3 regions of the Staphylococcus kloosii genome follow, and region 3 is predicted to be linked to each of the others. Evidence: predicted binding sites of a transcription regulator. Region 3 holds the regulator's gene; each other region holds the start of a gene.

Region 1 (3,296 bases), 390 kb from region 3:
CAAGTCATTAAAATAATTGCAATTTCATTACAAAAACATTACAATCAATAAATGCCTGACATTCAATAAATTGTAAGGAAAGATGTTTATTAATGAAAACAAACAAGACAACTAAAAATCGTAACCGTTATCCTAAACGATATATGCCTGGTTTAGATGGATTAAGAGCGATTGCAGTCATTGGTATAATAATTTATCACTTAAATAAGCAATGGCTTAGTGGCGGCTTTTTAGGTGTTGATACCTTTTTCGTGATTTCTGGCTATTTAATTACCAGCTTATTACTTAGCGAATATGAAGAAACAGGAACGATTAAAATAAAGCAATTTTGGCTCAGACGTATAAAACGACTATTACCAGCTTTATTAATATTAATTTTTACAGTTATCATAGCTACACTTATTTTTAAACCATCTCACATTGTCCAAATTAAACATGATGCATTTGCAGCCCTTTTCTATATGTCAAACTGGTGGTACATAGCAACAGATGTAAATTATTTTGAACAATTTGCATTTATGCCATTGAAACATTTATGGTCATTAGCTATTGAGGAACAGTTTTACTTATTTTTCCCATTCATATTAGTATTGTTATTATTTAAATTTAACAGCTACAAAAAAGTAACCCTTATATTATGGATTGTGTCATTAATATCATTAACTTTGATGATATTAATTTCACTGATGACTACGGGAAATTCACGTGTTTATTTCGGTACAGACACACGTTTACAAACAATATTATTAGGAGTGATTTTAGCTTTTGCTTGGCCACCATTTAAATTAAATGCTCAACCACCAAAAATTTTACAAATAATAATTGGTTCTGTTGGAACAAGTGCGCTACTTATTTTAATAACTTTATTTTTCACTGTGGAAGATGACAGTGCATGGATTTATAATGGTGGTTTTTACCTGATTTCAGCACTCACGTTATTAATTATCGCAAGTGCCGTACATCCTTCAAATGCTTTTGCACGCGTATTAGGTAATGAAGTATTTGTATACATAGGACAAAGATCATATAGTTTATATCTTTGGCATTTTCCAATAATAAGCTTTATCCATTCATATTACGTAGCAGGGCAATACCCACTTTATGTATTTATTTTGGATTTGATATTAACTGTCGCTTTAGCAGAAATATCTTACAGATATATAGAAGTACCTTTTAGAAAACATGGATTCCGTATATTTAGTTTTAATCACTTATTTAAGACTTCTTTAATTAGAACAATTGTTGCATTATGTGTTTGTGTACCAACGATATTAGTATTTTTAGGTGCTTTCGATAAATTAGGCAAAGATGATATAGCACATAAAAAAACTACTTTTCATTCAACTAATAATGGTAAGAAAATTGTTAAACCCAAACGTATAGATAATAATGAAGTTACAGACAAGCAGTCAAAATCTAAAAAAGATGTAAAAGACTTATCTCCATTATTACTAGGAGATTCCGTAATGGTAGACATTGGTGATACTTTCAAAGACAAAGTACCTAATGCTGATATTGATGGCAAGGTAGGAAGAAATCTATATGAAGCATTGCCACTAGTAAATAGTCAGTATAAAGATAAAACGCAAAAGGGCAATCAAGTTGTACTCGAGTTGGGTACGAACGGAGATTTTAGTAAGAGTCAATTGGATGAATTAATTACTAGATTAGGAGAGGCAGACATCTATTTGATTAATGTTAGAGTTCCTAGACCGTACGAACAACATGTGAATGATTTGCTAGCTCAAGCAGCAAAAGAACATTCAAATGTTAAATTAATAAATTGGTATGAAACTTCAGAAGGGCATACTGAATACTTTGCCCCAGATGGCATTCATCTAGAACAAAAAGGTGTAGATGCGTTAACAGATCTAATCGTTAATGCACTAAAAAAATAATAGTAAACCGGTAATCGTGTACGATAAACGTTACCGGTTTTTTATGCTTTAATAAGGAAATTAATATAATAAAAAATGATGTAATTTTTAGTGCTTTCGAGTTGATTCTTTATGTAAAAGGGTCTATAATAAAATCAAGGTCAAAGAAAGTCAAAGTCAAAAATAATTTGACCTAACGCTAATTGTATAGGGGTGAAAATATTGGATATAAATCAAATGACCTACAAAGTGCAAAGCGTATTACAAAATGCGGTTGAGCAAGCTCAAACATATGAATTACAAAATATTGAAATTGAAGCCATACTAATATCAGCATTGACTGAAACTGATAGTTTATATCACAATGTTTTAGAAAGAGCAAATATTGATACAGACCAATTAATAACACAATATGAAAATAAATTAAAAAATTATCCTTCTGTACAAGGAGATAATATTCAATACGGACAGTACATTAGTCCAAAAGCAAATGAACTTTTGACTAAAGCCGAATCATATATGAAAGAATACGATGATGACTATATATCTATGGAACATCTACTGTTAGCTGCAATAGAAATTGACGACACAACAAAACAAGCAGTAGCAAATAAAGCAGAAGTAGTAAGAGAAATTATAAAAAAAATTAGAGGAGGGAATCACGTGACATCACAAAATCCAGAAGTGAACTATGAAGCTCTTGAGAAATATGGACGTGATTTAGTTGAAGAGGTCCGACAAGGTAACATGGATCCAGTTATAGGTAGAGATGAAGAAATTAGAAACTCTATAAGAATTTTAAGTAGAAAAATGAAAAATAACCCAGTACTTATCGGTGAACCTGGTGTAGGTAAAACTGCGATAGTTGAGGGCTTAGCACAAAGAATCGTACGTAAAGACGTTCCAGAATCATTACTAGATAAAACAATCTTTGAATTAGATTTAAGTGCACTTGTAGCTGGCGCTAAATACCGCGGTGAGTTTGAAGAACGATTAAAAGCAGTACTTAAAGAAGTTAAAGATTCAGACGGTAGAATCATTTTATTTATAGATGAAATACACATGCTCGTTGGTGCAGGTAAAACAGAAGGTGCAATGGACGCTGGCAACATGTTGAAACCTATGTTAGCTAGAGGTGAATTACACTGTATTGGTGCGACAACTTTAAATGAATATCGTGAATATATCGAAAAAGATTCTGCGTTAGAACGTCGTTTCCAAAAAGTAAATGTTTCTGAACCTGATGTTGAAGATACAATTTCTATTTTAAGAGGTTTAAAAGAACGTTATGAAGTATATCACGGCGTTAGAATTCAAGACCGCGCTTTAGTTGCTGCAGCAGAATTATCAGATCGTTATATTACAGATCGTTTCTTACCAGATAAAGCTATTGATTTAGTTGACCAAGCTTGTGCAACG
Region 2 (3,296 bases), 280 kb from region 3:
ATTAAAGAGAGTGATGCACATATAACTATATTAACCCGTCAAGATAAATCAAGTAATCACCCTAAAATAAGCTACGTTAATTGGTCTAAACCGGAATGGCAATCATTAGTACCAGACATCGATATTGTTATCAACTTGGCTGGCGCTAGTTTAAATAAACGTTGGACTACAAAATACAAACAAACCATTATGTTAAGTAGATTACAATCTACACAAGCATTATATGAACTATTTAAAGATAGAAGCCACAAACCTGAAGTTCTTTTTAATGCTAGCGCAGTAGGATATTATAAACCTGATTTACATCAAACATATACTGAACTATATCGTACATTACCTTTCGATTTTTTATCAGAAGTTGTCTATCAGTGGGAACGTAAGGCAAAACAATTTGAAACATTGGGTACACGCGTAGTAATTGGCAGATTTGGAATGGTACTCTCTAATGAAGGTGGCGCATTACCATTAATGAAACTACCATACAATTTATATGTAGGTGGTAAAATTGGTTCTGGTCGTCAATGGTATTCATGGATTCATTTAGAAGACCTTACTCGTGCTATCTTATTTGTAATTAGCAATAACAAAGCGCACGGTGTTTTTAATTTCACTACACCTATTGCCGAACGCCAAAATTTATTCGGTTATACACTTGGACGTATTATGGATAAACCTCATTACACATGGGTCCCATCCACATTGATTCGCCTCGTATTAGGACAAATGTCCACGGTAGTACTAGACACTCAAAAAGTTATTCCTAATAAATTAGAATCACTAGACTTCAATTTCAAATTCAATAATTTAAAAGTAGCACTTGAAAATTTAGAATATTAAACAAAAAAAACAGCCCTATTAAGGGCTGTTTTTTTATTATGCTTCCGGTTCCATTACTTGGTCAACTAAGCCATATTCTTTAGCTTCATTTGCTGATAAGAAATTATCACGATCTGTATCTTTTTCAATTTGTTCAATTGATTGACCAGTACGTTCAGCTAAAATTTGATTTAATTTAGCACGTGTTTTTAAGATATGGTTTGCTGCAATTTCAATTTCTGTTGCTTGACCTTGAGCGCCGCCTAAAGGTTGGTGAATCATTACTTCAGCATTTGGTAAAGCAAAACGTTTACCTTTAGCTCCTGCTGCTAATAAGAATGATCCCATAGATGCTGCCATACCAATACAAATAGTTTGTACATCTGGTTTAATATGTTGAATTGTATCATAAATTGCGAAACCAGCAGTTACACTACCTCCTGGTGAATTGATATAAAGATAAATATCTTTATCAGCATCTTGTGCTTGTAAGAATAACAATTGAGATACAATTGAGTTTGCTACATTGTCATCAATTTGAGAACCTAACATGATAATACGGTCTTTTAATAAACGTGAGTAAATGTCATAAGCACGTTCACCACGGTTTGTTGTTTCTATTACTGTAGGAATTAAATTCATTCTGTTTCCTCCTTAATTATAACTGTTGAATTTATTTTAACTTAAAAGTCAAAAATGGTCAAAACATAAACTCACCTTTTTTAATTCTTTTCAAAGTCATCATTGACCAATACTTTGAACATTTGTAAACTATTGGTATTGTATATTTTACCCCTCGTAGTGTAATGGATAACACATAAGATTCCGGTTCTTAGAATAGGGGTTCGATTCCCTTCGAGGGGATTAGTAGTCTATAATTATATATTTTTAGAATAAATAATATTCTATCAACTGCATTAATCAACTGGAAGAAACTTTTTCAAGAATAAATTCATTTTCAGAACAACAAAAAATTAAAATTTAAAGGTTTGTCTCCTAAAAAACACAGGAGACAAACCTTTAAAATATAACCTTCAAAAGATTCAAAACAGAATTTACTATTTAATTATCATTAAATAGTAAATGTAAAACATCAATAAACATATCAAACTAGCTATAATAAATAACACACTATATAAAAAATTGTTTATAAAAATTCCTACTATCAATATTAAAGTGCTGAGTAATATACATATAACAGCTACATATATTACTTTATTCTTTTTACCTTTGGGTATCTTATTAGAATCTATAGAAGCTATAATATTTAAATTTTTAGTTGATAGCAAATATAAACAAATTAATAAGATTATCGTCATAATAATTATACTTACTATCAAATTATCTACTATACTTAAATCTATCTCCTATTATAATATTATATTTTCTTGAAACAAACGTTAAACTATATTTCGCCTTTCATAGTAGTAACTTTATTTAATTGATTTTCTTAGATATCTATAAATGATTGTTTATTTCTGTCTATTTAACAATTTGCACTTAATATAACGAATTAACACTCTTAATTCGAGAATAGACTTTTGTCCTAACTACTCTTAATTACTTTATCAATGTGTCTAAATTGATAATTTTATTTCCTAAATCAAAGTATTTTTTGTTATGTGTTGCCATAACTATCGATACGCCTTGGCTATTTAACTGAGTAAATAATTTCATTACTTCATCACTATTATTTTCATCTAAATTACCCGTTGGTTCATCTGCTATCAAGACTTTAGGTTGTTTTAATATTGCCCTTGCAATAGCAATTCTTTGTTGTTCACCCCCGCTACATGTATAAACTTTTTCTTTTAATATCTTTTCATCTAAACCTACATTGATTAACACAGAGTTTATTTTGTCTTTATCTTTTTTCGATATATTTAAAGGTAATGTCAAATTTGTAAATACCGTTTCATTTACCAATAAACCATAATTTTGGTAAATATAAGCTATATCTTCTCTAACTACATGTAAAATATCTTTTTGTTTACTCAATAGTCGGTTATTATAGCTAATCTTACCAGAATCAGGTTTTTCTAATAATCCAATTATATTTAATAAGGTTGTTTTACCTTTTCCACTTTCACCTGATATTACAATAAAATCTTTATCTTCAATATTATAATTAAATGCATCAATAACTTTTTTCGATTTGTAGGACTTACTAATATTTACTAGTTTAATCATCGTCTTTTCCCTTCAATATTAAATTAGCATTTGTTTTATTCAATCTATTAATCAGTACATATATTACTACTGTTTGTATTAATAAAATCATTAAATATATAAAAAGCGTAGTAAACCAATATTTACCAAGAAGCAATTTTAATAAAAATGTATTGGCAATAACTAAAAAACAAATTAGCCACTTATGAATTTGCCAATAACTATAACCTAAATGCCGTTTTAAACTAATATTAAATTGAAAAGATTTAAAATAAACGTTCAATAATGTCACGATAATAAGAACTAGGGAA
Region 3 (3,296 bases):
AACGAACTATTTTATTGAAAATATTGTACGTCCAGCAATAACTGAAAAAGTTTAATAACGAAAAAAAAGAGTGGTCATAGTGGAATTAATCCATTATGATCACTCTTTTTAGTAATTAGATAAAGAAGCCAGCAATTGCTGCTGAAATAAATGACACTAGTGTTGCACCGAATAGTAATTTAAGACCGAAACGAGCAACCATGTCACCTTTTTCGTTGTTTAACGATTTAATAGCACCAGAAATGATACCGATAGAACTGAAGTTTGCAAATGAAACTACGAATACTGAAACGATACCTTTAGCGTGTTCGCTCATGCCAGTTGCTTTCCCTAAGCTTTGCATTGCAACGAACTCATTTGATAACAGTTTTGTCGCCATAACTGACCCAGATTGAACTGCATCTCCCCATGGTACTCCGGCTAAAAAGGCAAATGGTGCAAATACAAAACCAATTAAAGTTTGGAAATCCCAGTGAATGTGACCACCAGACACGCCAGTGAAAATTGCACTAACGACACCGTTAAGTAATGCAATAATGGCAATATAACCAATTAACATTGCGCCAACGATAACTGCTACTTTAAAACCATCTAAAATATATTCTCCTAAAACTTCGAAGAATGATTGCTTATGTGTTTCACTTTCTTGAACGATTAATTTGTCTTCTTTTTCATCAACACGATAAGGGTTAATAATTGAAGCAATAATGAAACCGCCAAATAAGTTTAATACTACTGCTGTAACAACATATTTTGGTTCAATTAATGTAAAATAAGCACCAATAATTGAAGCGGAAACCGTAGACATCGCAGAAGCAGTTAGTGTATATAAACGTTGTTTAGGTATGTATGCCAATTCTTTTTTTAATGAAATAAATACTTCTGATTGTCCGAGAATTGCTGCGGCAACAGCATTATATGATTCTAAACGTCCCATTCCATTGATTTTAGAAATTAAGAATCCTAAAACGTTAATGATTAAAGGTAAAATTTTCGTATATTGTAAAATACCAATCAGAGCAGAAATAAAGACAATTGGTAATAATACATTGAAGAAGAATGGTGGGTTTTTAGGATCTACAAATTCAAATCCACCAAAGACGAAATTAACACCTTCAGCTGCTTTTGCTAATAAATAATTGAAGCCGTCAGATATACCGCCAATAAAAGTTATACCGAATTTTGTTTTTAACAAAATAAATGCAAAAACTAATTGTATAAGTAATAGTAAGCCGACATATTTCCAACGAATATTTTTTCTATCTGAGCTAAATAGTACAGCCAGTGCCAAAAATACTACAATCCCAATCAAGCCAATGATAATGTGCATAATGTTCTCATCCCTTTATTTTTTTCTTAACATCTATAATACATTAAAAGTAATATTAGTAACATAGATAATAAAAATTTTTAAATCATATTGGTTGAAAAAGGTCAAAGTTGGTCATATAATATAGTCAAAGAAGGTCAAAAAGAGGTGATAATCATGCATAATATGTCAGACATCATAGAACAATACATTAAAAAGTTATTTGAAGACACCGATGAAGACGCTGTTGAAATACAACGTGCACATGTTGCACAACGCTTCGACTGTGTTCCTTCACAATTAAACTATGTGATTAAAACACGTTTTACTAATAAACATGGTTATGAAATAGAAAGTAAAAGAGGTGGCGGAGGATATATCCGAATCACTAAAATTGAAAATAAAGATGAAACTGGTTATATTAATCACTTACTTCAAATTATTGGTCCTTCTATTTCACAACAACAAGCGTACTATATTATAGATGGTTTATTAGAAAAGTCCTATATTACAGAAAGAGAAGCAAAAATGATTAATGCAGTCATTGATAGAGAAACTTTAAAAATGGATATTGTAGCTAGAGATATTATTCGAGCTAACATTTTAAAACGTTTACTACCAATAATTAATTACTATTAAGGCGAGGTGATAACCGTGTTATGTGAAAATTGCCATTTAAATGAGGCAGAAGTAAAATTATCGGTTAAAGGCCAAGACGGTATACAAGAAAAGTGGGTATGTTCAACATGCGCACAAGGTGGTAACCCTTGGACTCAAGATAAGCAAATAGAAAGTCATCAAGACGATATCGAAGGCGCATTCGTTGTAAAACAAATTCTGCAACACCTTGCTTCCAAACATGGTATCAACTTTGATGAAATTACTTTTAAAGAAGCAAAACGATGTCCAACTTGCCAAATGACATTAAGAGATATAGCGCATGTAGGTAAGTTTGGTTGTGCCGATTGTTATGACACATTTAAAGAAGACATTATAGATATAGTTAGACGTGTCCAAGGTGGTCAATTTGAACATACCGGTAAAACACCACACTCGTCTTATAAAAAGTTAGCATTAAAAAAGCAAATTGAAGAAAAAACAAATTATTTAAATCATTTGATAGAAGAACAAGAATTTGAACAAGCTGCAGTAGTTAGGGATGAAATTAAAGCATTAAAGACAGATAGCGAGGTGTCACGTGATGAGCGAAAAGGAAATTAATTCACATATTAGTGAATGGATGCGCGACGAAGCAGAACAACCCGTAGTAATGTCCTCAAGAATTAGACTCGCGCGTAACTTAGACAATCATGTACACCCACTCATGTATCCTTCTGAAAAAGAAGGCGAAAGAGTCATCAATGAAGTTCAAGATGCGCTTCCCGAGTTAACATTGCAAAGACTAGATACTATGGATCAGCAAAGCAAATACAAACTCGTTGCGAAACATCTTATAAGCCCTGAATTAATCAAACAACCTGCGGCAGCGGTACTGTTAAATGAAGACGAATCATTAAGTTTAATGGTTAACGAAGAAGATCATTTGCGCATTCAAGCAATGGGGAATGATTTATCGTTGCATACGTTATTTGAAAAGGCTTCTGAAGTAGATGACCAAATAGATCAAGAATTAGACATTAGTTTTGATGAAAGTTTAGGTTATTTAACAACTTGTCCAACTAATATTGGTACAGGTTTAAGAGCAAGTGTAATGCTCCATTTACCCGGACTGTCAATCATGAAACGAATGAACCGTATTGCTCAAACGATAAATCGTTTTGGATTTACGATTAGAGGTATATACGGTGAAGGTTCACAAGTTTATGGTCATATTTATCAAATTTCTAATCAATTAACTTTAGGTAAAACAGAATTAGAAATTATAGATAGCTTAGCAGAAGTAGTGCAACAAATTATTAACGAAGAATTACAAATTCGTGAACAACTCAATCGCCATAATCATGTTGAAACGTTAGATAGAGTTTAT

The links. The regulator CtsR, encoded in region 3, represses protease genes until heat stress. The targets are predictions, from matches to a motif close to ATGGTCAATAAAGGTCAAACA.
Region 1: clpB (ATP-dependent chaperone ClpB) is a predicted target of CtsR. The motif match lies at 2,035-2,055, and genes of this name have one in related genera.
Region 2: clpP (ATP-dependent Clp endopeptidase proteolytic subunit ClpP) is a predicted target of CtsR. The motif match lies at 1,503-1,523, and genes of this name have one in related genera.

Annotation. Positions count from the first base shown of each region.
Region 1 covers NZ_CP027846.1:2,226,988-2,230,283, reverse strand. The annotation lists gene C7J89_RS11095 (acyltransferase family protein) at 93-1,898, shown strand; gene clpB (ATP-dependent chaperone ClpB) at 2,100-3,296, shown strand, end outside.
Region 2 covers NZ_CP027846.1:2,334,053-2,337,348, forward strand. The annotation lists gene C7J89_RS11635 (TIGR01777 family oxidoreductase) at 1-837, shown strand, start outside; gene clpP (ATP-dependent Clp endopeptidase proteolytic subunit ClpP) at 874-1,458, opposite strand; tRNA gene C7J89_RS11645 (tRNA-Arg) at 1,609-1,680, shown strand; gene C7J89_RS11650 (ABC transporter ATP-binding protein) at 2,377-3,006, opposite strand; gene C7J89_RS11655 (DUF1430 domain-containing protein) at 2,999-3,296, opposite strand, start outside.
Region 3 covers NZ_CP027846.1:2,613,070-2,616,365, reverse strand. The annotation lists gene pdxT (pyridoxal 5'-phosphate synthase glutaminase subunit PdxT) at 1-55, shown strand, start outside; gene C7J89_RS13065 (NupC/NupG family nucleoside CNT transporter) at 116-1,330, opposite strand; gene C7J89_RS13060 (CtsR family transcriptional regulator) at 1,487-1,948, shown strand; gene C7J89_RS13055 (UvrB/UvrC motif-containing protein) at 1,964-2,530, shown strand; gene C7J89_RS13050 (protein arginine kinase) at 2,511-3,296, shown strand, end outside.